DNA from 4 places in the Paenibacillus polygoni genome. Region 3 is predicted to be linked to each of the others. Evidence: a T-box and tRNA genes for the amino acid it is inferred to sense, from the RefSeq annotation. Region 3 holds a T-box; the other regions hold tRNA genes.
What was found. A T-box is a leader RNA that pairs with one kind of tRNA and senses whether it is charged. The one in region 3 lies ahead of thrS (threonine--tRNA ligase), so its partner is inferred to be a tRNA-Thr.

Region 1: it encodes a tRNA-Thr, which carries the amino acid that the T-box ahead of thrS (threonine--tRNA ligase) is inferred to sense. The anticodon was not compared.
Region 2: it encodes a tRNA-Thr, which carries the amino acid that the T-box ahead of thrS (threonine--tRNA ligase) is inferred to sense. The anticodon was not compared.
Region 4: it encodes a tRNA-Thr, which carries the amino acid that the T-box ahead of thrS (threonine--tRNA ligase) is inferred to sense. The anticodon was not compared.

The regions. Positions count from the first base shown of each region.
Region 1 covers NZ_CP127162.1:4,355,372-4,362,291, reverse strand. The annotation lists rRNA gene QPK24_RS20935 (23S ribosomal RNA) at 55-2,983, shown strand; rRNA gene rrf (5S ribosomal RNA) at 3,239-3,355, shown strand; tRNA gene QPK24_RS20925 (tRNA-Asn) at 3,410-3,485, shown strand; tRNA gene QPK24_RS20920 (tRNA-Thr) at 3,488-3,560, shown strand; tRNA gene QPK24_RS20915 (tRNA-Glu) at 3,571-3,642, shown strand; tRNA gene QPK24_RS20910 (tRNA-Val) at 3,651-3,726, shown strand; tRNA gene QPK24_RS20905 (tRNA-Gln) at 3,782-3,856, shown strand; tRNA gene QPK24_RS20900 (tRNA-Lys) at 3,864-3,939, shown strand; tRNA gene QPK24_RS20895 (tRNA-Leu) at 3,951-4,031, shown strand; tRNA gene QPK24_RS20890 (tRNA-Gly) at 4,041-4,115, shown strand; tRNA gene QPK24_RS20885 (tRNA-Arg) at 4,121-4,197, shown strand; tRNA gene QPK24_RS20880 (tRNA-Pro) at 4,207-4,280, shown strand; tRNA gene QPK24_RS20875 (tRNA-Gly) at 4,291-4,364, shown strand; gene ppc (phosphoenolpyruvate carboxylase) at 4,737-6,920, shown strand, end outside.
Region 2 covers NZ_CP127162.1:274,653-281,572, forward strand. The annotation lists rRNA gene QPK24_RS01365 (23S ribosomal RNA) at 1-1,090, shown strand, start outside; rRNA gene rrf (5S ribosomal RNA) at 1,261-1,377, shown strand; tRNA gene QPK24_RS01375 (tRNA-Ile) at 1,427-1,503, shown strand; tRNA gene QPK24_RS01380 (tRNA-Ala) at 1,526-1,601, shown strand; tRNA gene QPK24_RS01385 (tRNA-Asn) at 1,606-1,681, shown strand; tRNA gene QPK24_RS01390 (tRNA-Ser) at 1,687-1,775, shown strand; tRNA gene QPK24_RS01395 (tRNA-Glu) at 1,808-1,879, shown strand; tRNA gene QPK24_RS01400 (tRNA-Val) at 1,888-1,963, shown strand; tRNA gene QPK24_RS01405 (tRNA-Met) at 1,973-2,046, shown strand; tRNA gene QPK24_RS01410 (tRNA-Asp) at 2,058-2,134, shown strand; tRNA gene QPK24_RS01415 (tRNA-Thr) at 2,185-2,260, shown strand; tRNA gene QPK24_RS01420 (tRNA-Tyr) at 2,271-2,356, shown strand; tRNA gene QPK24_RS01425 (tRNA-His) at 2,384-2,459, shown strand; tRNA gene QPK24_RS01430 (tRNA-Gln) at 2,480-2,554, shown strand; tRNA gene QPK24_RS01435 (tRNA-Lys) at 2,565-2,637, shown strand; tRNA gene QPK24_RS01440 (tRNA-Leu) at 2,651-2,737, shown strand; tRNA gene QPK24_RS01445 (tRNA-Gly) at 2,746-2,820, shown strand; tRNA gene QPK24_RS01450 (tRNA-Arg) at 2,826-2,902, shown strand; tRNA gene QPK24_RS01455 (tRNA-Pro) at 2,912-2,985, shown strand; tRNA gene QPK24_RS01460 (tRNA-Gly) at 2,995-3,065, shown strand; gene QPK24_RS01465 (TauD/TfdA dioxygenase family protein) at 3,140-4,054, opposite strand; gene QPK24_RS01470 (ABC transporter substrate-binding protein) at 4,312-5,337, opposite strand; gene QPK24_RS01475 (TauD/TfdA dioxygenase family protein) at 5,401-6,324, opposite strand; gene QPK24_RS01480 (ABC transporter ATP-binding protein) at 6,800-6,920, shown strand, end outside.
Region 3 covers NZ_CP127162.1:1,506,372-1,513,291, reverse strand. The annotation lists gene QPK24_RS07310 (hypothetical protein) at 64-303, opposite strand; gene QPK24_RS07305 (3D domain-containing protein) at 465-1,037, opposite strand; gene thrS (threonine--tRNA ligase) at 1,117-3,054, opposite strand; T-box leader at 3,134-3,386, opposite strand; gene QPK24_RS07295 (putative sporulation protein YtxC) at 3,396-4,331, opposite strand; gene QPK24_RS07290 (hypothetical protein) at 4,506-4,874, shown strand; gene QPK24_RS07285 (cation:proton antiporter regulatory subunit) at 4,957-5,454, shown strand; gene QPK24_RS07280 (cation:proton antiporter) at 5,459-6,706, shown strand; gene QPK24_RS07275 (YitT family protein) at 6,743-6,920, shown strand, end outside.
Region 4 covers NZ_CP127162.1:2,589,348-2,596,267, forward strand. The annotation lists gene QPK24_RS12555 (ABC transporter permease) at 1-350, opposite strand, end outside; gene QPK24_RS12560 (ABC transporter permease) at 347-1,480, opposite strand; gene QPK24_RS12565 (ABC transporter ATP-binding protein) at 1,501-2,433, opposite strand; tRNA gene QPK24_RS12570 (tRNA-Gly) at 3,806-3,876, opposite strand; tRNA gene QPK24_RS12575 (tRNA-Pro) at 3,886-3,959, opposite strand; tRNA gene QPK24_RS12580 (tRNA-Leu) at 3,969-4,048, opposite strand; tRNA gene QPK24_RS12585 (tRNA-Arg) at 4,062-4,138, opposite strand; tRNA gene QPK24_RS12590 (tRNA-Leu) at 4,228-4,308, opposite strand; tRNA gene QPK24_RS12595 (tRNA-Lys) at 4,317-4,392, opposite strand; tRNA gene QPK24_RS12600 (tRNA-Gln) at 4,404-4,478, opposite strand; tRNA gene QPK24_RS12605 (tRNA-His) at 4,499-4,571, opposite strand; tRNA gene QPK24_RS12610 (tRNA-Trp) at 4,603-4,676, opposite strand; tRNA gene QPK24_RS12615 (tRNA-Tyr) at 4,683-4,768, opposite strand; tRNA gene QPK24_RS12620 (tRNA-Thr) at 4,778-4,853, opposite strand; tRNA gene QPK24_RS12625 (tRNA-Val) at 4,941-5,016, opposite strand; tRNA gene QPK24_RS12630 (tRNA-Glu) at 5,025-5,096, opposite strand; tRNA gene QPK24_RS12635 (tRNA-Asn) at 5,099-5,174, opposite strand; tRNA gene QPK24_RS12640 (tRNA-Ala) at 5,179-5,254, opposite strand; rRNA gene rrf (5S ribosomal RNA) at 5,305-5,421, opposite strand; gene QPK24_RS12650 (copper amine oxidase N-terminal domain-containing protein) at 6,038-6,571, shown strand.

The sequences.
Region 1 (6,920 bases), 2.1 Mb from region 3:
TGAACGACTTTTGGCGAATGCCAACCGGAGTGAATCAGTCAAAAATGAGCATATGGTTAAGCTATTAAGAGCACACGGAGGATGCCTAGGCGCTAGGAGCCGATGAAGGACGTGGCGAACAACGATACTGCCTCGGGGAGCTGTACGCAAGCTTTGATCCGGGGATGTCCGAATGGGGAAACCCAGCTATCGTAATGGATAGTTATCTCCACCTGAACACATAGGGTGGTTGAAGGCATACCAGGGGAACTGAAACATCTAAGTACCCTGAGGAAGAGAAAACAATAGTGATTCCGTCAGTAGCGGCGAGCGAACGCGGATTAGCCCAAACCAATCAGCTTGCTGGTTGGGGTTGTGGGACGTCTCACATGGAGTTACAAAGGAACCGATTAGTTGAAGAGGTCTGGAAAGGCCCGCCAGAGAAGGTAAAAGCCCTGTAGTCAAAAATCTGTTCCCTCCGAGACGGATCCCGAGTAGTGCGAGGCACGTGAAACCTCGTATGAATCCGGCAGGACCATCTGCCAAGGCTAAATACTCCCTAGCGACCGATAGTGAAGCAGTACCGTGAGGGAAAGGTGAAAAGCACCCCGGAAGGGGAGTGAAATAGAACCTGAAACCGTGTGCTTACAAAAAGTCAGAGCCCGTTTTATGGGTGATGGCGTGCCTTTTGTAGAATGAACCGGCGAGTTACGTTCCCGTGCAAGGTTAAGGTGAAAAGCCGTAGCCGCAGCGAAAGCGAGTCTGAATAGGGCGACATAGTACGTGGACGTAGACCCGAAACCGTGTGATCTACCCCTGTCCAGGGTGAAGGTGCGGTAACACGCACTGGAGGCCCGAACCCACGCACGTTGAAAAGTGCGGGGATGAGGTGGGGGTAGCGGAGAAATTCCAATCGAACTCGGAGATAGCTGGTTCTCCCCGAAATAGCTTTAGGGCTAGCCTCGGAACAAGTAAGTCGTGGAGGTAGAGCACTGATTGGGTGCGGGGCCCGCAAGGGTTACCAAGCTCAGTCAAACTCCGAATGCCATAGACTTGTATTCCGGGAGTCAGACAGTGAGTGCTAAGATCCATTGTCGAAAGGGAAACAGCCCAGACCATCAGCTAAGGTCCCCAAGTGTGTGTTAAGTGGGAAAGGATGTGGAGTTGCACAGACAACCAGGATGTTGGCTTAGAAGCAGCCACCATTTAAAGAGTGCGTAATAGCTCACTGGTCGAGTGACTCTGCGCCGAAAATGTAACGGGGCTAAACACACCACCGAAGCTATGGCTTGATGCTTTGCATCAGGGGTAGGGGAGCGTTGTATGCCGGGTTGAAGGTAGACCGGAAGGACTGCTGGACTGCATACAAGTGAGAATGCCGGTATGAGTAACGAAAAGATCAGTGAGAATCTGATCCGCCGAAAACCTAAGGGTTCCTGAGGAAGGCTCGTCCGCTCAGGGTAAGTCGGGACCTAAGGCGAGGCCGAAAGGCGTAGTCGAAGGACAACAGGTCGAAATTCCTGTACCACCGTAAATCGTTACGAGCGATGGGGGGACGCAGTAGGGTAGTGACGCAGACTGATGGATGTCTGTCCAAGCAGTGAGGCTGATGTGTAGGCAAATCCGCACATCGTAAGGCTGGGCTGTGATGGGGAGTGAAAATTACAGTAGCGAAGGTCATGATCTCAGACTGCCAAGAAAAGCCTCTAGCCAGATGAAGGTGCCCGTACCGTAAACCGACACAGGTAGGTGAGAAGAGAATTCTAAGGCGCGCGGAAGAACTCTCGTTAAGGAACTCGGCAAAATGACCCCGTAACTTCGGGAGAAGGGGTGCCCCGGTAGTGTGAATAGCACGAGGGGGCCGCAGTGAAAAGGCCCAAGCGACTGTTTAGCAAAAACACAGGTCTGTGCGAAGCCGCAAGGCGAAGTATACGGGCTGACGCCTGCCCGGTGCTGGAAGGTTAAGGGGAGTGGTTAGGAGTAATCCGAAGCTATGAACCGAAGCCCCAGTAAACGGCGGCCGTAACTATAACGGTCCTAAGGTAGCGAAATTCCTTGTCAGGTAAATTCTGACCCGCACGAATGGCGTAACGACTTGGGCGCTGTCTCAACGAGAGATCCGGTGAAATTTTAATACCTGTGAAGATGCAGGTTACCCGCGACAAGACGGAAAGACCCCATGGAGCTTTACTGCAGCTTGATATTGGATTTGGGTACGATCTGTACAGGATAGGTGGGAGCCTAAGAAGCATGAGCGCCAGCTTGTGTGGAGGCAACGTTGGGATACCACCCTGATCGTATCTAGGTTCTAACTTGGTACCGTAATCCGGTGCGAGGACAGTGTCAGGTGGGCAGTTTGACTGGGGCGGTCGCCTCCTAAAGAGTAACGGAGGCGCCCAAAGGTTCCCTCAGAATGGTTGGAAATCATTCGCAGAGTGTAAAGGCACAAGGGAGCTTGACTGCGAGACCTACAAGTCGAGCAGGGACGAAAGTCGGGCTTAGTGATCCGGTGGTACCGCATGGAAGGGCCATCGCTCAACGGATAAAAGCTACCCTGGGGATAACAGGCTTATCTCCCCCAAGAGTCCACATCGACGGGGAGGTTTGGCACCTCGATGTCGGCTCATCGCATCCTGGGGCTGAAGTAGGTCCCAAGGGTTGGGCTGTTCGCCCATTAAAGCGGTACGCGAGCTGGGTTCAGAACGTCGTGAGACAGTTCGGTCCCTATCTGTCGTGGGCGTAGGAAATTTGAGAGGAGCTGTCCTTAGTACGAGAGGACCGGGATGGACATACCGCTGGTGTACCAGTTGTTCCGCCAGGAGCATCGCTGGGTAGCTATGTATGGAAGGGATAAGCGCTGAAAGCATCTAAGCGCGAAGCCCACCTCAAGATGAGATTTCCCAACTAGTAAGACCCCTTGAAGACGACGAGGTAGATAGGCTGGGGGTGGAAGTGCAGCAATGCATGGAGCTGACCAGTACTAATCGGTCGAGGGCTTATCCTACAAGCTTTCTGAAGGAAAGCTACTTCGGAAGCATAAGCTATTTAAATTGCAAAGATTGTTTCGTATCTAGTTTTCAGGGAGCAAATCCTTGAAGGAAAACTAAACGCTTGTTTCTTGATTCACACTTCCGTGTAGAACCCAAGTAAACGCGAAGAGCGTATGAATTTTCCGATGATTTTAAGCTGCATGTCCTTTCTAAGGTCTGATATTTTGCTGGTGAGTATTCACTGAAGATATCACAGCGCAAAAATCACGTTTGGTGGCGATAGCGGAGGGGTTCCACACGTACCCATCCCGAACACGACCGTTAAGCCCTCCAGCGCCGATGGTACTTGGACCGCAGGGTCCTGGGAGAGTAGGACGCTGCCAAGCGAACATCCTTACCTCAGGTAACTGAGGAATGTGTTTACTACTAATGGTTACTATTCCCTGATAGCTCAGTTGGTAGAGCACTCGACTGTTAATCGAGTTGTCACAGGTTCGAGCCCTGTTCGGGGAGCCATTGCTCTCATAGCTCAGTAGGTAGAGTGCATCCATGGTAAGGATGAGGTCACCGGTTCGATCCCGGTTGAGAGCTTGTTTATTAAGGCCCGTTGGTCAAGGGGTTAAGACACCTCCCTTTCACGGAGGTAACAGGGGTTCGAATCCCCTACGGGTCACTTTATATGGAGATTTAGCTCAGCTGGGAGAGCATCTGCCTTACAAGCAGAGGGTCGGGGGTTCGATCCCCTCAATCTCCACCATTCATTCTTTGAATGTGTATATAATGTGAGTAAAGTACAAATCATATAAGAATGTTGGGGATTAGCCAAGCGGTAAGGCAACGGACTTTGACTCCGTCATGCATAGGTTCAAATCCTATATCCCCAGCCATTTATAAGAGCCATTAGCTCAGTTGGTAGAGCACCTGACTTTTAATCAGGGTGTCGAAGGTTCGAGCCCTTCATGGCTCACCATATAATCACATGCGCGTGTGGCGGAATTGGCAGACGCACTAGACTTAGGATCTAGCGTCCTTGACGTGGGGGTTCGAGTCCCTTCACGCGCATTGATTTTTGCGGACGTGGCTCAGCGGTAGAGCATCGCCTTGCCAAGGCGAGGGTCGCGGGTTCGATTCCCGTCGTCCGCTCCATATTTGCGCCCTTAGCTCAGCTGGATAGAGCGTTTGACTACGAATCAAAAGGCCGGGAGTTCGAATCTCTCAGGGCGCGCCATTTAAATATCGGGATGTAGCTCAGCTTGGTAGAGCACCTGGTTTGGGACCAGGGGGTCGCATGTTCAAATCGTGTCATCCCGATACTTAATATGCGGGTGTAGTTCAATGGTAGAACTTCAGCCTTCCAAGCTGATAGCGTGGGTTCGATTCCCATCACCCGCTCCAATCTTTTAACGCAAAGTCTGGTTTAGTAACTGGGCTTTTTTTTGTATATATAGATATGTTTATGGGATCATTAAGTGTATTACTGGTTGTATGCTTGTTACTAGATTGTACTTGCTTTTATGCAATTGCAAATAAATTTTGGATACATGGATTAACATATAAAAGGAACAATTCAGCTTATCCACTGGTTGAATTAATCAAGAAAATCTCTAGAAATACGACAAGAAAAGCAGTATTTTACATTAAAAGTTACAAAAAACCTGTATTTTCTATCACAAAACTAAAGATTTTCACTGATTTTTATTGTATTATGTTATGAAGGTGTCATTTTTTACGTAGAATTTGTAATAAGCAGGAGATAGGAGGATAAGCATGACAGAAATTATGGTAACCGCGAACAAAAGCAATTCTAACAACTTGTTGCGCCGGGATGTGCGGTTTCTTGGTAATATACTCGGGGAGGTTCTCGTTCATCAAGGAGGTAATGAACTTCTAGATGTAGTAGAAAAAATCCGTGAAACCAGTAAGGCTTTACGGGCCGAATATACGCCAGAGTTGTATCAAGAATTCCTTAGTATGATCAAGCAATTAGATTCTGAGAAGCGCCATCAAGTGATACGGGCTTTTGCAGTTTACTTTCAATTGGTGAACATTGCGGAACAGAACCACCGAATTCGTCGCAAACGTGACTACGAAAGATCTGCAGGAGAGACTGTACAGCCAGGATCAATCGAAATGGCTGTTAAGACTTTGAAGGAAAAAGGGTTTGAATACAGTGATGTTGAAGAAATCCTAAGTTCTCTTTCACTTGAGCTTGTTATGACTGCGCATCCTACGGAAGCCATGCGTCGTGTTATTCTGGATATACATAAACGTATATCAGAAGATGTCATGCTATTAGATAATCCTATACTAACGCTCCGAGAACGTGAACAGCTGCGGGAGAAATTACTTAACGAAGTGATTACCCTGTGGCAAACGGACGAACTGAGAGATCGTAAACCAACTGTGCTTGATGAAGTAAGAAATGGAATGTACTATTTCCATGAAACTTTATTCCATGTACTACCGGATGTTTACGAAGAACTAGAACGCTGCTTGCAAAAATATTACCCAGAAAATCGCTGGCATGTACCAACGTACCTGAAATTCGGCTCTTGGATCGGTGGAGACCGTGATGGAAATCCATCGGTAACTTCTGATGTAACTTGGGAGACTCTTCGAGTACAACGTAAGCTTGCTATACGCGAATATAAACGTATTCTCATTGAACTGATGGGGGTTCTAAGTTTTAGCACTAATATCGTAAACGTATCGGAAGAATTAATGGCTTCGATCGAAGAAGATCGAAAACATGTTGTCATTAAGAAAGCAGACATATGGCGTAATGAGAAAGAACCTTACCGTATTAAGCTTGCTTATATGATTACTAAACTAAGTAATATTCTGGATGAGAGTACATTGGGTCAGCCGAACCGGTATGACTCACCAGAAGAATTAATTCGTGATTTGAAAGTGATCGATTGTAGCTTGCGTCATCATTATGCTGACTATGTTGCAGATACGTATATCAAGAAAACGATCCGCCAAGTAGAACTTTTTGGATTCCACACTGCTACTTTAGATATTCGTCAGCACAGTCAAGAGCATGAAAATGCGATGACAGAAATTTTAGCTCATATGAATATTGTGGAAGATTATTCAGCGCTCAGCGAGGAAGAAAAAATTAATTTACTTGCTGATTTGCTCAATGATCCGCGTCCATTAACATCATCTCACTTTAAATACAGTGAGAATACACATGAATGCTTGGAAGTGTATCGTACCATCTACCGGGCTCAAAAAGAGTACGGAAAGAACTGCATAAATAGTTATCTGATTAGTATGACACGAGGTGCAAGTGATCTGCTCGAAGTAATGGTCCTGGCTAAAGAGGTTGGGTTGTATCGTGTTGAACCAGACGGCACTGTTGTATGCTCTATTCAATCTGTACCTTTATTTGAGACTATTGATGACTTACATGCTGCGCCGCAAATCATGAAACGTCTGTTTGATTTACCGGTATATCGCAGAAGTGTCCAAGCGAGAAATGACGTACAAGAAATTATGCTCGGATACTCCGACAGTAACAAAGACGGCGGAGTAGTTACTGCGAACTGGGAACTGCTTGTGGCGATGAATGATATTACGGCAATGAGTAAAGATTATGGAGTGAAATTGAAATTCTTCCATGGACGCGGAGGAGCTCTTGGACGCGGAGGAATGACATTAAATCGTAGTATCTTGGCTCAGCCGTCTCATACCATAGGTGGAGGAATTAAAATTACTGAACAAGGAGAGGTTATCTCTTCTCGTTATTCACTTAAAGGGATTGCTTATCGCAGCCTAGAGCAAGCTACATCTGCACTATTAACATCAGCAACTGCTGCTCGTACGGAGAAAGTCGATGAAAAAGAAGCAGGCTGGAAAGAAATCATTAAAGAGATCTCTGAAGTTTCACTGGAAAAGTACCAAGATCTTATTTTCCGCGACAAAGATTTCTTCAGTTTCTTTAAA
Region 2 (6,920 bases), 1.2 Mb from region 3:
GCCGCAAGGCGAAGTATACGGGCTGACGCCTGCCCGGTGCTGGAAGGTTAAGGGGAGTGGTTAGGAGTCATCCGAAGCTATGAACCGAAGCCCCAGTAAACGGCGGCCGTAACTATAACGGTCCTAAGGTAGCGAAATTCCTTGTCAGGTAAATTCTGACCCGCACGAATGGCGTAACGACTTGGGCGCTGTCTCAACGAGAGATCCGGTGAAATTTTAATACCTGTGAAGATGCAGGTTACCCGCGACAAGACGGAAAGACCCCATGGAGCTTTACTGCAGCTTGATATTGGATTTGGGTACGATCTGTACAGGATAGGTGGGAGCCTAGGAAGCATGAGCGCCAGCTTGTGTGGAGGCAACGTTGGGATACCACCCTGATCGTATCTAGGTTCTAACTTGGTACCGTGATCCGGTGCGAGGACAGTGTCAGGTGGGCAGTTTGACTGGGGCGGTCGCCTCCTAAAGAGTAACGGAGGCGCCCAAAGGTTCCCTCAGAATGGTTGGAAATCATTCGCAGAGTGTAAAGGCACAAGGGAGCTTGACTGCGAGACCTACAAGTCGAGCAGGGACGAAAGTCGGGCTTAGTGATCCGGTGGTACCGCATGGAAGGGCCATCGCTCAACGGATAAAAGCTACCCTGGGGATAACAGGCTTATCTCCCCCAAGAGTCCACATCGACGGGGAGGTTTGGCACCTCGATGTCGGCTCATCGCATCCTGGGGCTGAAGTAGGTCCCAAGGGTTGGGCTGTTCGCCCATTAAAGCGGTACGCGAGCTGGGTTCAGAACGTCGTGAGACAGTTCGGTCCCTATCTGTCGTGGGCGTAGGAAATTTGAGAGGAGCTGTCCTTAGTACGAGAGGACCGGGATGGACATACCGCTGGTGTACCAGTTGTTCCGCCAGGAGCATCGCTGGGTAGCTATGTATGGAAGGGATAAGCGCTGAAAGCATCTAAGCGCGAAGCCCACCTCAAGATGAGATTTCCCAACTAGTAAGACCCCTTGAAGACGACGAGGTAGATAGGCTGGGGGTGGAAGTGCAGCAATGCATGGAGCTGACCAGTACTAATCGGTCGAGGGCTTATCCTACAAGCTTTCTGAAGTAAAGCTACTTCGGAAGCATAAGCTATATAAATTGCAAAGATTGTTTCGTATCTAGTTTTCAGGGAGCAAATCCTGAAAAACGCTATTGGTTTTATACACACTATTTAGTGATGTACCAAAACCAACGCGGATCGCATTTGTTTCACAAATGCTCGTTTGGTGGCGATAGCGGAGGGGTTCCACACGTACCCATCCCGAACACGACCGTTAAGCCCTCCAGCGCCGATGGTACTTGGACCGCAGGGTCCTGGGAGAGTAGGACGCCGCCAAGCAAATACCCTTTTGGGTTATTTTTTCGCCTAATCGTTTAATTAACGATGAGGGCCCTTAGCTCAGCTGGTTAGAGCGCACCCCTGATAAGGGTGAGGTCGGTGGTTCGAGTCCACTAGGGCCCACCATTTAATCTCATAATCCCATTATGGGGCCATAGCTCAGCTGGGAGAGCGCCTGCCTTGCACGCAGGAGGTCAGCGGTTCGATCCCGCTTGGCTCCACCACTATTCCCTGATAGCTCAGTTGGTAGAGCACTCGACTGTTAATCGAGTTGTCACAGGTTCGAGCCCTGTTCGGGGAGCCACTTTTGGAGAAGTGTCCGAGCTGGCCGAAGGAGCACGATTGGAAATCGTGTAGGCGTCACAAGCGTCTCGAGGGTTCGAATCCCTCTTTCTCCGTTGCGAACTTTTTGGAATATTTAATACAGTAAGGCCCGTTGGTCAAGGGGTTAAGACACCTCCCTTTCACGGAGGTAACAGGGGTTCGAATCCCCTACGGGTCACTTTATATGGAGATTTAGCTCAGCTGGGAGAGCATCTGCCTTACAAGCAGAGGGTCGGGGGTTCGATCCCCTCAATCTCCACCATATAACTATCGCGGGGTGGAGCAGCTCGGTAGCTCGTCGGGCTCATAACCCGAAGGTCGCAGGTTCAAATCCTGCCCCCGCAATTGTAATACCTGGAACTGTGGTGTAGAGGCCTAACATGCCTGCCTGTCACGCAGGAGATCGCGGGTTCGAATCCCGTCAGTTCCGCCACTTTTATCTTAACTTCAGTAAAATGGAGTATGGTATATCGTAATCAATTAGCCGGTGTAGCTCAACTGGTAGAGCAACTGACTTGTAATCAGTAGGTTGGGGGTTCAAGTCCTCTCGCCGGCACCAGTTTCATTATGGAGGATTAGCGAAGTGGCCAAACGCATCAGACTGTAAATCTGCTCCCTTACGGGTTCGGTGGTTCGAATCCATCATCCTCCACCAGATTTATTTTTAAAGTATTTTGTTATGGCGGTCGTGGCGAAGGGGTTAACGCACCGGTCTGTGGCTCCGGCATTCGTGGGTTCAAGTCCCATCGATCGCCCCATTTTTAAACCTTATCACTGTTGGGGATTAGCCAAGCGGTAAGGCAACGGACTTTGACTCCGTCATGCATAGGTTCAAATCCTATATCCCCAGCCATTTTTAGTACGAGCCATTAGCTCAGTTGGTAGAGCACCTGACTTTTAATCAGGGTGTCGAAGGTTCGAGCCCTTCATGGCTCACTTTTATATATATGCGGTCGTGGCGGAATTGGCAGACGCGCACGGTTCAGGTCCGTGTGGGCTAACCCCCGTGGAGGTTCGAGTCCTCTCGACCGCACCATATATTTCGCGGACGTGGCTCAGCGGTAGAGCATCGCCTTGCCAAGGCGAGGGTCGCGGGTTCGATTCCCGTCGTCCGCTCCATATTTGCGCCCTTAGCTCAGCTGGATAGAGCGTTTGACTACGAATCAAAAGGCCGGGAGTTCGAATCTCTCAGGGCGCGCCATTTAAATAACGGGATGTAGCTCAGCTTGGTAGAGCACCTGGTTTGGGACCAGGGGGTCGCATGTTCAAATCGTGTCATCCCGATATTTATACGCGGGTGTAGTTCAATGGTAGAACTTCAGCCTTCCAAGCTGATAGCGTGGGTTCGATTCCCATCACCCGCTTCACAGTAAACCCCTTCGCGAAAGCGAAGGGGTTTTTTAATATTATTATATGGAGTATAGAGCAGGCAGGTGTATTAATCGGCCTGTTCTTTTTTTGGTTGAAGCGTTATACTTCTACGACCATCGATACCAATCGGAATATCGCCAGCGATGGTAACACGCCGTACTACACGGTGCTCATCGCCATAGTCATTAATTGCATAATGCTGTGTTGCTCGGTTATCCCAAACCACCACATCACCTACGGCCCAGCGCCAGCGAACTGTATTTTCAAGTCTGGTAACATGCTCTTGTAAAATATCGATGATTCGATCTGAATCTGCCGTTCTGAGCCCCGATATCCTTCTTACAAATTGTCCTAATAGCAAGTGACGTTCTCCTGTTTCGGGATGGACTCTTACTACCGGATGCTCGGTTTGATATACCGTCGAGACAAAGGCGTTGTTTTTTCGCTGCGTCTGCTCTCTTGCAGCTTCTTGTTGGGCAGATGCCGCATAATCAAAAGCATTGGAGTGGATTGCGCGAAGGCTGCCGGAGAGCTCTTTTAATTCAGGAGATAGATCTTCGTATGCCGCTGCGGTGTTGGCCCATACGGTATCTCCTCCAGCAGGAGGAATTACCACGGAGCGCAGAATGGATGCTTTAGGATAAGCTTCAACAAAGGTAACATCGGTGTGCCAAGCATTAGCACGGCCTCCGTGGGCAGAATCCAGTTCAAGTACAGCTTGGGTACCATCTTTAACGGGCACAGTGGGATGTGCATACAGTTCTCCTAAAAGTTTGGCAAATCGCTCTTGCCCCTCATCATCTAGTTGATGTTGATCCCTAAAGAAGAGAACTTTGTACTTGAGCAAAGCTTCTTGTATGGACTGAATGACCGCAGGAAAGAGATCCTCCGATAAATCGATACCTCTCACTTCCGCTCCAATTCTTCCGGCTACCGGTACAATTTCTAGCTGAACTACTTGGTTATGAATAACATTATTCATGAATAAACTCCTCCTTGGATATGCGGACTCCCGCTATAATGGTTTTCTTACAATAAGGGCGGATATAACAAAACTAAGTGTACGAGGGGTATGAGGCCTGCCAATGATAGAATAAAAAAAATAGTATACAAATTTCAGATTTCATGCCTGTCTACTTGTGTTAAAGACCAGATAGAGAGGCACAGTAACTGTAAGTACTCTTGTGTCTTTTATACTCTAGTCATTCGGACTAAAAGCAATGGGGGGTAGCAGTTCATTTAATTCAGTTCTTCAACAAACGTATTGTTAATTGCTTTTGTAAAGTCAGGCTTCTTTTTTAAGAATTTATTGTTTAGCAGTATTTCCGAGGATGCTTCATGGGCTTCTATAGCCTGAGATGTATAGGCAGAGAGCTGATTGGCACTTCGCTCCAGTACCGTTTTGATGACAGAAGCAGGCATTTTAGAATGTTTTTCATAAAGAGCAGCTGCTTCGTCAAGGTTATCGCGTTGCCAGTCGAGTGTCTTTTGGTACACTTTTAAATATTCTGTAACGAGTTCTGGATGTTCCTTAACAAAACCAGTTCTAGCGATCATGGATAAGGGAGCAAGGAATTCCCCCTCGACTTCAATGATTTTCGCCTTTTTTTGCTCCACACTTAAGGTTACATAAGGGTCAAGGGTTATCCAGGCATCCAGTTGTCCTGTCTCAAAAGCAGCTAAAGCATCATCTGCTTGCAGATTGATCTGTTTAACGTCATCCTGGGATAGACCGATGGACTGCAAAATTTTGATTAAGTACACGTGACTTGTCGTCCCTTTGGCAACACCAATCGTTTTTCCTTTCAAATCAGCAACAGAGGAGATGGTGCTATTTACAGGAACAATCACCGTATTTAGATCCTTTCCATCACCTAACAGTCCGATAATTTCAAAAGGTATCTGATTGGACAAGCCTGTGATCACAGCTCCGTCACCCATGGAAGAGAGGTCTATCCGATTAGATACAATGGCTTCTAGTATAGGAGGACCGCTCGTAAAGTTACTCCACTCTACTTTGGCGCCTTTCTCTGCGAAGGCCTCATCAATCCACCCTTTTTCCTCTGCAATCATAAGAGGACTGATTCCTCCAAGGCGAGCAATATGAACAGTTACCTCGGTTGATTTACTTCCAGCAGCAGCTTCTGCAGATCCACCACTAATGGATGGGGAAGTTCGATTTTCATTACTGCAAGCGGTAAGCACCATAAGTAGAACGGTTACGAGTGTAACCATTTTGGATTTATTACTTGAACGACGTTTCATTTTTTTTAACTCCCATCCAAAGTTTGTGATAAAGCGAAATACTGCAGCAAGGTTGCGTAAGATCTAAAAAGGACGATCTCCCGCTATCGATACTCGCTCTGCTACCCGGCGGTGAGGAAAATAATCGGATACAGCATAATGCTGGGTTGCTCTGTTATCCCAGAAGGCTACTGAATTAGGTTCCCAGCGGAAGCGGATCTGATATTCAGGAATATGAGCCTGGCTGAACAGGTAATTTAGGAGTTGCTCGCTCTGCTCTTCTTCCAGACCAACAATACGGATCGTGAAGACCGCATTTACGAATAAGGTTTTTCTGCCTGTCTCGGGGTGTGTACGTACGATAGGGTGTTCTGCGGCCGGGAATTCGGCTTGCTTCACGTTGAGTACATCAGGCGGCAGAAAGCGGCCAAAAGTAGTGGTGAAATCGTGTATAGCGGTTAGACCATCAATGCGCTCTTTAATCTCGTCGGGCAGATTATCGTAGGCTGCGCCCATGTCGCACCATAAGGTATCTCCACCTAGAGCCGGAACTTCAGAAAGGCGGAGAACGGATCCAAGAGCAGGCTCTTGACGCCAGGATACATCCGTATGCCAGATATTTTCGTTACCAGTCATATTGGCATTTTTCTCAAAACGGGTAATCTCCTCTGCATTTCCTTGAGGCAAGAAAGGGTGTTTCTCCAGTTCACCCCACTCTTTGGCAAAAGCAACTTGTTGTTCACTCGTGATATCTTGATTACGGAAGAAGAGAACTTTCCATTCGAGAAAGGCATGATGCAGCTCTGCTTTTAATTCTGAACTGAGGGGAACTGCTAAATCGACACCTTCAATTTCGGCTCCGAGCAAGGGACCAAGAGGTTTAAGCGTAAATAAAGTGTACGGCTGCTCTGGTTGACTTCCCTCTGCTAAGCGATGCAATTGTCTGGCACCTGCTTTGAGCTCTCTGCTTGGCGCATAATTACGAGATAAATAGGCAGTTTGATTCATGATGGTCTAGCCTCCTTTTACAATGTATTCACACCTGTTTAGTGGTATTTAGCCGAAAAAAAAGGACGACAGGATTTGGGAGATCGTAAAAGAGTTTCTAAGATCTCCAAATCTCTGGTCGTCCAGTAGATTCAGCTAGATAGTGTTGCTTTGATGGACCAAATCTTATCAGTCTGCAAATCACCTTGTCAACCCTTATTTTTATTCATATAGAAATTAATGTAACTCTATTCTTTGTATGTGCTATTCATTAAAATTAATTCATACTAAAACAATCGGGTATTGACAAGATTCTTTTCCCTTGATAAGATGAGCCAAATCCTATACGATGACCCAAAATTTTGGGGACTACGAATTGACTGGAACCACCAGAGATTCGGCAAGCACATCAGGTGCTGTCGGATCTCTTTTTTTATGGACTGAATTTCAGTATTGCAAGATCAAGAACATTGATAATGAATCGGAGGGACTGTAGATGTTAAATGATGAACTGCGCTACATATTAGAGATTAATGAGGTTAGTAAGACGTTCCGAAGCGAGCAAGGCGATACCCATGTACTGGATTCCATAGATTTGTCTGTGAAAGAAGGAGACT
Region 3 (6,920 bases):
AAAGCGGAACAGAAAAAACAGACTCTGAAGAATATTCTTCAGAGTCTGTTTGTTTATCTTACCTTATCTTTGTTGGCCTTGTTGACCTTGTTGTTGTTGTTTGATTCCTGTGTTCTCTACTCCAAACTCAGCATCATACTTCTCATCTGGTGTTTGGTAGTTATCTTGTACTTTGGCTGCTGAAGATTGTTTTACTTTTTCAGCTGCAGAGTTCGTTTCTTGACCAAACTCAGCATCGTATTTCTCATTCGGAGTTTGGAAACCTTGGGAACTTTGCGTACCTTGAGAATTCACTTTTTTCATGTTAGATTCACCTCCCTCTCCTGCAAGTGTAGGTCCCTTGCTTCACCTGAGGTACTGCTACCTCAGTCCGTATTATGTGAGGATTTGCTGTTTCTTATTCAAAAAAAAGAAAAGAGCTTGCCTGGGTAGAATGACTACCCAAGCAAGCTCTTTCATCTTCATTATATTTCTTCATTCAGCAAGGCATCCGGAATGCTCTGATTGACCATGATCGCATCTCCGAGCTGCTCTAGCATTTGTTCCGTACATTTCCCTTTCCCCAGCTTGATTACTTGAACCTGCACATCTTTTTTGCCCCACTCACTGTATACCGCCTTAATCGTTGGAAAATACAGATCAATCTTGGAGCCTTTAATAGCAGATCCTGTATCAGCTACAATTCCATATCCGTACCCCGGAATATAAAGGACCGTCCCGAGGGGGAATAAGGAAGGGTCTGCGGCAATGGTCGAAACCCCTTGTTTATTCCGGTGTACTTTTACACCCGAATAAGTGATGCCATATAGTGGATGATTCGGACCTTTTCCTGTTGATTCATATCCGGCAGTATAACCCGTTGCCGTTACATTTACTGTACCGACCACCTGTTTTGTTGGCGGAGCGAGCACTTCTCTTGCTTCATCCGGCTCACTTTGTTGTACATGAAAGGCAATAGCTAAGTCATTACTAGAAAAACAAATCAGCATCATCAGCAAAACAGCTGAAGAACATCGCCGAATCACTCGGTGTATCATAGGTTTAATTCCTCCCTTTCTCTAGCAGAGAGTCCCCATAAAACACACGATATATTCATCCATGTCTATTTATTTCTTTTTAGACTTGGTGTGTACGAATTTCCTCTTGCAGCATTTGTACTACCTCAGCCAAAGGTTTTGCTCCTAAATCTCCTTCACCACGTTTACGGATGGAGACACTGCCGTCATTCATCTCGTTTTCCCCTACGATGAACATATAAGGAATTTTCTCTAGCTGAGCTTCACGAATCTTATAGCCGAGTTTCTCATTACGCAGATCTGCTTCTACAGTGATTCCTCCGCGTCTAAGCTGTTCTTCCACTTCACGAGCATACTTCTCGAAATGAACAGATACAGGAATTACTTTTGCTTGAACTGGAGACAGCCAAAGCGGCAAATTACCTGCATAATTTTCGAGCAAGAATGCAGTGAAACGTTCCATAGTTCCCAAAATACCGCGGTGGATAACAACTGGGCGGTGTTTTTGTCCATCATCACCTACATACTCCAGTTCAAAACGCTCTGGAAGCAAGAAGTCGAGCTGAACAGTCGATAGTGTTTCTTCTTTACCCAGTGCAGTTTTAACTTGAACATCAAGTTTAGGACCATAGAAAGCAGCTTCCCCTTCAGCTTCATAGAACGGCATATCTAGACTTTCTACAACTTCCTTCAACATACGCTGGGACATTTCCCACATCTCATCATTCGGGAAGTATTTCTCAGTATCCTGAGGATCGCGATAAGACAGACGGAAGCGGTAGTCGTGAATACCAAAATCTTTATAAGCAATCATAATCAGCTCAATAACACGAGCAAACTCTTCTTTGATCTGATCCGGACGGCAGAAAATATGAGAATCGTTAAGCGTCATCGCACGAACACGATGCAAACCTGTCAGTGCTCCTGACATTTCATAACGGTGCTGCATACCAAGCTCTGCAATACGAACCGGCAAATCACGATAACTGTGCATTTCACTCTTATATACCATCATATGGTGAGGACAGTTCATTGGACGAAGTACAAGTTCTTCGTTGTCGAGTACCATTCTTGGGAACATATCTTCCTCATAGTGCTCTAAATGTCCAGAAGTTTTGTATAGTTCAACATTTCCTAGGACAGGAGTATATACATGTTTGTAACCAAGACTTTCTTCCAGGTCTACAATATAGCGTTCTAGCGTACGGCGCAGTTTTGCTCCGTTTGGAAGCCAGATCGGAAGACCTTGACCCACAAGCTGTGAAAAAGTAAACATGTTAAGTTCTTTACCAAGTTTACGGTGATCGCGTTTTTTTGCTTCTTCCAAGTAATGAAGATGTTCTTCCAGCTGTGCTTTTTTAGCAAATGCAGTGCCGTATACCCGTTGAAGCATTTTATTTTTGCTGTCTCCGCGCCAGTATGCGCCGGCTACGTTCATCAGCTTAAACACTTTGATTTTTCCAGTAGAAGGGACATGCGGTCCACGGCAAAGGTCGAAGAATTCGCCTTGCTCATAGATCGAAATGATGCTGTCTTCTGGCAAGTCACGAATGAGTTCCAGTTTATAAGGGTCTTGAACTTCTTCAAAGATGCGAATGGCTTCTTCTCTGCTTACTTCCTTACGAACGATAGGCAGGTTCTCATTTACGATACGTTCCATTTCTTTCTCGATCTTTTGCAGATCTTCTGGATTCAGTGCATGTTCGAGATCCATATCATAATAGAATCCATCCTCAATCACAGGTCCTACACCCAAGAAGACTTCTTTGCTGCCAAACAGACGTTTTACGGCTTGTGCCAGCAAATGCGCTGTACTATGGCGAAGCACTTCAAGCCCTTCAGGTGAATCATAAGTTACGATTTCTACAAGTGCACCTTCACGTAGTGGAGTAGAAAGATCGACAACAATCCCATCCATTTTACCTGCAAGTGCATTTTTTTTGAGTCCACTGCTAATGGAAGCAGCTACATCAAGGATACTAGCTCCATTCTCATATTCACGAACAGAACCATCTGGTAATTTAATACTTACTGACATTGTTATTTCCTCCTTTATCCTTTTGGATGCCGGGGAACGATGCTATGTTTATTGCAGACGCAAAAAACACCCGTCCCGGCAAAGGGACGAGTGTAATACTCGTGGTTCCACCCTAATTCAGTTGTCTCTCATAAACAGGACAACCCTCATTGAAGCATGCAAGATAACGGGCATGAATCCGGCGGTTCTTACTTGTCTGCATAAATGCAAGCGTTCTAAACCACAGCTACAAAGGGGTAAGTCGCAGTTGGTATCCGGAAGAAATTACAGCCAGGTTTCTTCTCTCTGTACGGCCCAGTCTCTACGGCTCATGTCTTTGTCATTGCTTTTAATACCAGTTATTATAATTCCAAAGATTCCTCTTCGTCAAGCGCCAGCTGTCCCGTTTCTTTCACGTTGCGGCAATGTCTGCAATTATGGCAAATTTCCACTCGATCTTCAAAAATCTGTGTAATGGATCGGATAACCGGAAAATCTTCTGTCTGTGTATGCAGTTTCATTTTCTTCGGAGAAATGGAGATCAGCCTGCTGATAATCATATCTTCGACTTCCATTTCAAGTTCTATACCTGGCATTTCCATAACGACACTTTCATCGGGAGGAAGTACCATAGGACGCATGTATTCATCATACAAGACAAATTCGTGCTGATCTTTATGCACAACATGCACGAGAGGCACCTTCGTCTCTTGGAAATAAACAAAATATTTCAAAAGACTCATAAACTCCTCATACTGCCGATCCATATAAAATTCATCTAGTGCATATTCCACAATTTCATGAAGTTCTTTCTTATAACTCTGCATCCGAAATCGCAGTACTCCATCCAGATGAATTATAGGTATTTCTTTCATTCCTTGTAGAAGCCCTTCCGTTAGCTTGGCATGCCTTCGTTCTCTTGTCCCCTGCTCTGTTTCGAATCTTGATCTCAGCAGCGGTTCGCATATTGTTTTGACCCTTGAAAGTTCCTCAGCATCCATATTTACGCATTCTCGCTTCAGGATGTGACCCAGCTGTTCCTCTTCTTTTTGATCAAGAATGTAATCAGCTACACCTGCAGCCATAATCTGATACATCCGTGGCAAACCTTCCTTAAAACCAGGATGACTTTCCGTTCCTTTACATATCCATGCTGCCTTGCCTCCATGTTTCCTAAAGGAAAATCGAAAGCCTTGTTTACTTATATGTAGACCTTTTGTTTTATTTTTGATAAATCGATAAAAGCAATCTTCTGCTGATTGGCTGTTAACTTCTGTCCATACCGCGAACAATTCCACAAGACCCACTCCCTTCTCTAAATATTATATGGCCCAGTCGAAGGGGATATACGAAGCGGCTTAATGGAAAGAATGACATGTATTCTCAGAATGGGAAAAAGAAAAACGGATTTGGAGTCCAAACAAATTTGTGTTATTATTTTAGTAACAGTATCTTGCAGAGAGGGGGATGGGATGAAAAAAGAGAATTGGATTCAGCGTTTCTTACTGATTTTTCTATGTCTATTTGTGATTTTTTCTTATCAAATCCCCACCCTCGGTAACACGACTGCAGGGTCACATTCTATTTTCGATCATGATTCAACCATGGAACCCATGGATTTCTCGGGGAATCATCACCCCAAAGCCATGATCCGAAAATCGATGTTGCCTCTAAAGTTAACTGCCGTCAACCCTTTGCAATACCTCTTTACGATACTGTCCATTCTGATGATTTTTCGGGTTCCCATGATCGAACCGCCATTCAAAGTGTTTTATGACAATATAAAGCGCCGGCTTTATCTTAAACCCGTTAAATTCACCTCCACGTTTGTAAGTGCATAGAGAAACCGAATGGTAAACACTTTATGTACGCTGCTATGAAAGCTTCATGGCTATAAACAAACTTTAGGAGGATTTAATCTATATGGAAATTCGTGAAACTGACCTGCCTGGAATCGGACGTAAATTTCAAGCGACGACAAGCAGTGGAGACAAAGTTATTGTGGTGATTCATGACGACGGAAGACGTGAAATGTATCACTTTGAATATAATGATCCAGAACAAAGTATTTCAATGATTACGCTGGAAGACTACGAAGCAAGACAGCTTGCAGCGATCGTGGGCGGGATGACTTACAAACCAAAACAACTGGAGCGTATGGAGATGACGCTCGATGATCTGATTATTGAATGGTATAAAATTGATGCAAATTACAGTTGTGTCGGTAAATCCATTGGTGAACTGGATATCCGTCAGAATTCAGGGGCAACTATTATTGCCGTAGTCGATAAGAATAACAAGAATAAACATGTAAGCCCTGGTCCTGATGTGAAGATTCCAGCAGACTCGACAGTGGTTGCGGTCGGAGAAAGACATCAGCAGCAAAAATTAAAACAAATCTTAAAGGATGGAAGTTGGTGAACCGATGGATCATTTAGTACTTGAAGTCGGTTTGGCAATTGCACTCATCGCGGCAGCTGGACTGATTTCTTCAAAACTGCGCTTTTCTGTTATCCCTTTCTATATTTTGATAGGTATGGCAGTAGGACCGCATGCCGCACAGATTTGGCATCTTGATTTTCGTTTTATTGAGAGCGAGCCTTTTATTTCTTTCCTTGGTCGTATCGGTGTGCTCTACTTGCTCTTCTATCTGGGACTTGAATTCTCAGTCGGACGATTGATTAAATCAGGAAAATCGATTGTCGTTGGTGGAAGTATCTATTTAGGCATTAATTTTACGCTTGGACTTTTGCTAGGATTTATGTCAGGATTTCCGATCGCGGAAGTACTGGTTATTGCAGGGATTACGACGATTTCGTCTAGTGCCATTGTAGCGAAAGTATTAGTTGATCTGAAAAGAACCGCTAATCCGGAAACAGAGATGATCCTTGGGATTATTATGTTTGAAGATGTATTCCTCGCTGTATACATTTCCATTCTTTCCGGACTTGTTCTTAGTGATTCTTCTTCGGTCGGCGGTGTCATTCTAAGTGCACTGATTGCACTTGGTTACATGCTTATCGTTATTATTGTAGGACGCAAACTCGTTCCTGTGCTTAATAAATTGCTTAATATTCGTAATAATGAGTTGTTTGGTCTTGTTATCTTCGGTTCTTTATTCCTCGTAGCAGGGTTCTCTGAAACGATTCACGTTGCTGAAGCAATCGGTGCTCTTCTCGTGGGACTGGTTCTAGCAGAAACAACTCACGCGAAGCGTATTGAACATTTAATTATGCCATTCAAAGATTTCTTTGGTGCGATATTCTTCTTCAGCTTCGGATTATCCATTGATCCTTTGTCCCTCGGTGGAGAAGCCGTTTGGCTCGCTCTGATTGCGGTCGTTGTTACTCTCATTGGTAACTTTATTGCCGGTATGCTTGCAGGACGAAGCGCGGGACTTTCAACAAAAGCCTCTTCAAATATTGGTCTTACCATTGTATCGCGCGGTGAGTTTTCTATTATTCTCGCGAATATGGCTCAAGCTGGCGGACTCATGCTGATTATCCAGCCTTTCGCTGCGATCTATGTTTTGATTCTAGCAATCTTAGGACCACTGCTTACGAAAGAATCGAAACATATCTACCGTGGTCTTAATAAACTATTTAAATTTGAAGACAAAAAGAAGAAACCAAAACCTAAAATGTTAAAAGAAAAACCTATAGATCATCAGTAAAGGCTTCACAAATATGTAGGAAAAGGAGGAACAAAGATGAATCAATCTCCACACTCCGTTCTTTCCTCATCAGCCAAACTATCCTACCGAACATGGATAAAGAAACTACTATTTGTTATTCTTGGTGGAATTCTTGCTTCTATTGGGCTTGAGTTATTTTTACATCCCAATCAACTCATCATCGGCGGTGTAACAGGAATTTCAGCCATGTTCG
Region 4 (6,920 bases), 1.1 Mb from region 3:
TTAGAAGCCTCAAGGGCATAGCTCAGAGCAGATACATCTTTTCCTTCAAGCATCTCCGCAGTGAACCCCGCTGGAAAGGTAAAAGTACTGTCTAATTTTTTGTTTACAATCAAGCCCTTTACATCATCACCAGGAGTCAGTAATGTTACATTGTATTTCTCCTGCATATCCGATATAAGATCCACTATGAATGGGGTTGAATCCTGGTCCAGTATGCCTACATTATATTTTGTATCTTTGGTTACCGTCGAAATCAAAAACATATTTAGCAGGATCGGAAGCACAAGCATAAATAAGATGTTTATTGGTTTCCGAAAGATCCGTTTGATGCTGTTAAATAAGATCGTCATGCTCTCTTCCTCCTTGAAACCACAATGCTGATTACCGCAAATAACAACGTGATAGCCAACATCTGTCCAATGTTTACAAAAGCAGAACCTAGCTCGTCGTTATATACAACGTTGAATATCGCTGATTTTGCATAGTAGCTTGGGGAAATTGCTGCGATAGCTCCAAAATCAATAATAATAAACCCGCCGATAAGAAAAGTGGATATAAGAGTTACAATATTGGCAAGGGTGTCAGCCTTTACGGAATCCTTTAAGATAATGGTCAATAGGCCACCAAGTGTCGTGGTTAATAACGAGAACACAAACACGATCAATACGATGACACCCAAGTTATTTCCCCAATCGACGTCATATACATACTTGGTAAACAGGATAATTACCATGCCCTGTAAGAAGGTAACTAAGGAAAGACCGATCGTTTTACCTAGATACTGTTCGAAAGGTTTAATCGGTGCTAGCTTGAGCCGATCACCCAGTGTACCCAAATAGTCCTCTCCCATTCCTGCAGCGCCATATTCCTGCCCACGCATTAGATACATCAGCAGCATTGCAATCGCATAATATCCCATGGCTGTAGCCGATTTAGAATCAGTTAGAGGTACTTCCTTCAGGCTAGTATCCGAATTCACTTGATCCATTTGCGAATTGCCTGACATGGTGGCGACTACCCCTACGGTATTCAGCCCATTAATCAGACTATCCACGACATTCCGTACCACCGTTGTATCAACACCGGAAGATTTGGCCAGATATACTTCCACTGTTTTACTTGATCCATCGGCTTCCCCTTGGCTTGAGAATCCTTCAGGAATATAGATAAACGCATCTGCCTCTTCCTTATTTAGAAACTCTCGTCCCTCATCAAGAGAAAATACGGGATCGAACTCCGCCAGTGAGCTAATATCTTCCGCACCGGTCATAGAGCTAATGAACATTTCTCCAAGTGGACCAGAATCTTCATTGCTATAAATGACCCTTACTTTTTCCAAAGAGGTAACATTAAATTGGTCTTTAAACGCAGTACCTAATATTAAAATAATTAACAAAAAACTGAGTAATCTAATGAAAATCGGTTTAGGGTCAATCAAGATCCGTTTTGCCGAATAAAAAATTTGAGTGAGTATATTCATCGTTTCATCACCGTCCCGGATTAGTCTCTCAGTTTTTTACCAGTCAACTGCAAGAATACCGTCTCCAGATTCGGTTTTTCCAGTGTCATGGACTTAATTTTAAATTCTTTTCGGATCAGATTTTCCATTATCCCCGTAAGAAACCGTTCCTCTTTTTCCAAGTGAATATCGAGCACTCCATTTATGTTGTTGCAGGCGGTGACACCTTCCAATTCTTTAATCAATGAAATGGCTGCGTCCGTATTCGATGCAAGCTCTAGACTTAAGCGAGTTCCCGTTGAAATGGAATCAATCAGCTCATCTATACTTCCGAGTGCAATCACTTTTCCAAAATCCATAATAGCGACTCGCTCGCAGATGGCCTCGATCTCTTCCATGTAATGTGTAGTATAGATGATGGTCATCCCATTTTGATTCATAATTTTAATCGATTCCAAAATATTATTCCTTGATTGGGGATCTACTCCAACCGTAGGTTCATCCATAAAAAGAATACGCGGCTTATGTACAATCGCACAAGCGATGTTCAGACGTCTTTTCATACCACCCGAAAATGTCTTTGCTATACCTTTTCTTCTGTCCCATAATCCAGTAAACTCAAGTGCTTCCTGTACGGATGTATGCAGCTCTTTGCCTCGAAGACCATATAACTTCCCCCAATATGTTACATTATCAATGGCGCTTAAGGTTTCGAAAAAAGCTAAGTCCTGCGGTACATAGCCAACCGACTGTTTAATTTCTTTTGCATGCTTGGAAAAATCCTTACCAAACATTTTCACTGTTCCATTGTTTATTTTTAACAAGCCCAGCAATGTGTTCATCGTTGTTGATTTGCCTGCGCCGTTGGGTCCGAGCAGTCCAAATATCTCACCTTCCTGGATACTGAGATTAACCCCGTCTACAGCTGTGTAATCTTTGTATCTTTTGACCAGACCCGTTACTTCTATGATCATCTTCATTCCTCCTCAAACATTTGATTATGTGATTAGATATCTGTAGCGATAAACAACAAGCGCGAGTGCCTCATGAATCATTGATGGGGACACTCGCGCACTTACGATTTCCATATGAATTTTTTAAATCCATCATAAGAAATCTAAAAAATTCCGTTTTCGTCTTATATTATGTGGCTATCCTTAAAATCCTTTTTGAATAATTGTTCATGCTGTTGCATTATAACACAAGAATATACAGTAAATAGTACTCAATGTTGATTCACACAAAAAACCTAATCCCCGCACTGTAATACGAAGAAAAGGTGACTTAGTTCCACATGATTTGATACCGTTGCCCGGTAAGAATATATCAAAATCACAATTAAATTTTTCTGAAATTTGATGTATTCAATTTTTTTAAACACCTATTTATCCCACATTTTAATCATTTCTACAATGTCATTAAATGTATTCTCAGCCTCTAAAGTAGAATGTAACTCAATAGCTAAAATTCTAATATTCATCCTAATCGTACACGTCCTTCTGTTTACGGGTACTGTCCATATATTTTCCACTAAAAAAGAAGTCTTTTACTTACGCCCTTTATTCGCTATGTTGCCTCACTCGCTCGGACAGAAATCTGTAATGTTCTATTCTTGTTAGATTTAGATTTATCGCAGTACACTAGGATATATTTCTTGGGTTATAAATAAATAGTAAGGTGTAAGATAATAAATCTTTACATCCGTACTAGTTTAAAATATTTGCTATTTTAAACTTATAGAGAGGTGTATTTGGTGGATATGTTCGAAGTATGTAAGTATGTTTATTATTATCTATTGTGAAATATTCATATAGTGTGTTTTTCATGTCATCGTATAAAAAGAACCCCAAGCCTATTAAATCCATTCTGAGGCTTGGGGTTTAAGGAATAGGGAAGAGTAAAAAAATGACTTATTGTACTATACGATCACTTTAAATAGAAGTCGATTTTCACTTCACTGTACTTTTTTAATTTCGAATACCATGGTTTACTTCTATCTTGACGCTGTATGTAAGAAGTAATTCAGTAAAAACAGGTCTATGTTCATTTGGATCTTCCATAGCAGTCACTTCTTCAATGAATTTATCTATTTCAGCTTCCTCGCTTTTAGGTGTGTATCGATATCTAGCCTGGAAAAGGAAAACCCGAGTAGATCATTACTTACGCTTCTGTAAAATCAGATAAATCAGGACTACTAGTAAAATGAACTACATTCTATTGATAGACATCAACTAACATCCGAGTGCAGTTCATAGCGGGTAATTTTTGTTTTGCGCGTGTCACACACTCATCTGACTAAATCCATAATAAAAACCCCTACGCTTTCGCAAAGAGGTTTATTCATGAAGCGGGTGATGGGAATCGAACCCACGCTATCAGCTTGGAAGGCTGAAGTTCTACCATTGAACTACACCCGCGTATAAATATCGGGATGACACGATTTGAACATGCGACCCCCTGGTCCCAAACCAGGTGCTCTACCAAGCTGAGCTACATCCCGATTTATAAATGCCGGTGAAGGGACTCGAACCCCCACGGTTTCCCTCACGATTTTGAGTCGCGCGCGTCTGCCAATTCCGCCACACCGGCTTGTTAAAAAAAATGGCGCGCCCTGAGAGATTCGAACTCCCGGCCTTTTGATTCGTAGTCAAACGCTCTATCCAGCTGAGCTAAGGGCGCAAAAAATATAAAAGCAGACAACGGAAATCAGCGGCTCTTGCCTTGGCAAGGCAAAAGTCTACCGCTGACCCATGTCCGCAATGAAAGGATGCGCGTGAAGGGACTCGAACCCCCACGTCAAAGACGCTAGATCCTAAGTCTAGTGCGTCTGCCAATTCCGCCACACGCGCATATATCATGGTGAGCCATGAAGGACTCGAACCTTCGACACCCTGATTAAAAGTCAGGTGCTCTACCAACTGAGCTAATGGCTCGTACTAAAAAATGGCTGGGGATATAGGATTTGAACCTATGCATGACGGAGTCAAAGTCCGTTGCCTTACCGCTTGGCTAATCCCCAACAGCGATAAGTTGTACAAGGGCGATCGATGGGACTTGAACCCACGAATGCCGGAGCCACAATCCGGTGCGTTAACCCCTTCGCCACGACCGCCATATATCATTATTCTATACAATTAGAAAATTGGCAGGGGCAGCAGGAATTGAACCCACACCAACGGTTTTGGAGACCGTTGTTCTACCTTTAAACTATGCCCCTAAAAACTGGTGGAGGATGATGGATTCGAACCACCGAACCCGTAAGGGAGCAGATTTACAGTCTGATGCGTTTGGCCACTTCGCTAATCCTCCATATGAAACTGGTGCCGGCGAGAGGACTTGAACCCCCAACCTACTGATTACAAGTCAGTTGCTCTACCAGTTGAGCTACACCGGCTAATTAATACGATTATACCATACACCCCATATTGGGAGCTAGAATAAATTTGATGAATTCACAGGATTTCGTCCTGCTTCAATTGTATGGTGGAGATTGAGGGGATCGAACCCCCGACCCTCTGCTTGTAAGGCAGATGCTCTCCCAGCTGAGCTAAATCTCCATATCAAATGACCCGTAGGGGATTCGAACCCCTGTTACCTCCGTGAAAGGGAGGTGTCTTAACCCCTTGACCAACGGGCCGCTGGCTCCCCGAACAGGACTCGAACCTGTGACAACTCGATTAACAGTCGAGTGCTCTACCAACTGAGCTATCAGGGAATAGTGGTGGAGCCAAGCGGGATCGAACCGCTGACCTCCTGCTTGCAAGGCAGGCGCTCTCCCAGCTGAGCTATGGCCCCTCATCGTTAAAATAAATGATTCAGTAAAAATATAACCTAAAAGGTTAACTGCTTGGCGGCGTCCTACTCTCCCAGGACCCTGCGGTCCAAGTACCATTGGCGCTGGAGGGCTTAACGGTCGTGTTCGGGATGGGTACGTGTGGAACCCCTCCGCTATCGCCACCAAACAATGATTTTTGCGCTGTGATATCTTCAGTGAACACTCACCAGCAAAATATCAGACCTTAGAAAGGACATTCAGCTTAAAATCTGTCAGAAAATCCTTACCGGATTTATAATTTATCATATTTCAAAAACATATTCAACTAGTAATAAAAACCATCGATCAATAAATTAAATATCTTTAATTACTGCATCATATGCACATTGTAAATGTCTCTTTCTTAAGAGGACATAAATAATATATCATATTGAATAGAGCTATTCTAATAGTAAATCACCCCTTTTATTCATGAGAAATAGGGTATCGCACCCTCCAAATCATCACTGTCCTCATTGATCATCTTTCATTTATCATCTCACTTAAAAATAGTCTCATATTTTAATATCAACTTTCAAAAGATAACTATATAGAATGATAAACAATATTTCTAATGTAGAAGTTTTTCGTATAGTGAAACCAAATAATGTAACTACAATCAAATTTATAACGTCTTTCATTATATACATTTACAAATGGAGGCGATAAAAATAAAGAAGAAACTATTCATCTCACTTTTTGTGGTTGTTTTTTCTCTTAGCATAATGGTTGGTTTAGCTTTTGCTAAGGTGAACATTAGGATCGTGGTTAACGGTCAACAAGTTAATTCAGATGTAGCTCCTCAGATCGTCAATAACCGAGTAATGGTGCCTATAAGTATGGTAGCAGAGGCATTAGATGCGAATGTAGGTTGGAACCAAAAGAATCAAACGGTAACTATCAATGACAAATCGATACCTTCTCAGGAAGATATATGGAAACAAGATCTTGATTTCATTGGTAGTGGTTGGGCAAGTCTTAAAAACATTATTGGAACATTTATGATTGGTTACGATGAAAGAGATGATGCATTAATTAAATCAGTATCAGTGGAAGGTTATGATAAGTTACCTATAGGTGGAATGTACCCAGCGATTATGGACTATAAAATTGTTGATGCACAGGAATTAACTCATTCCTTAAAAGTTAGAGTGAAAGTTATTCTATATGAAGATATTTTAAAAGGAGAAATATGGGATTTTGTAATAACTAAACGGAAAATTGAAACTATGAAAAAAGTAGACTTTTTCAACGTCGATGAATATACAGTTTTCCCAGGTCTTTCGTATTCAAAATAAGTCCTTTTATTTACCCAAATGATCGACTATGTAATTCTCTCTTCTTAGTTGTAAGAAAGGTTGTGGAAAGTTGAACAGTAAATTTTTATCGAGTTTTTTATTAAGTTTTGTTTATGTAATCGTTTTTTATTTTGGTGCATATGGCTTGATGTTACTCGGTATGATCGATGATGGTTTCTTTATATTAAATCATGTATTTGTTGGTTTTTATCAATGGCTTTACTTGGTACCACTTATCATTTACCAAAAAAAGAAAAACAGAGTATTTACAGGTTACCTTATAGGCGGATTATGTCTCACTTGTTTAAACATCGCGTTGATTGTATGGATATTTTTAGACCCCTCAAAA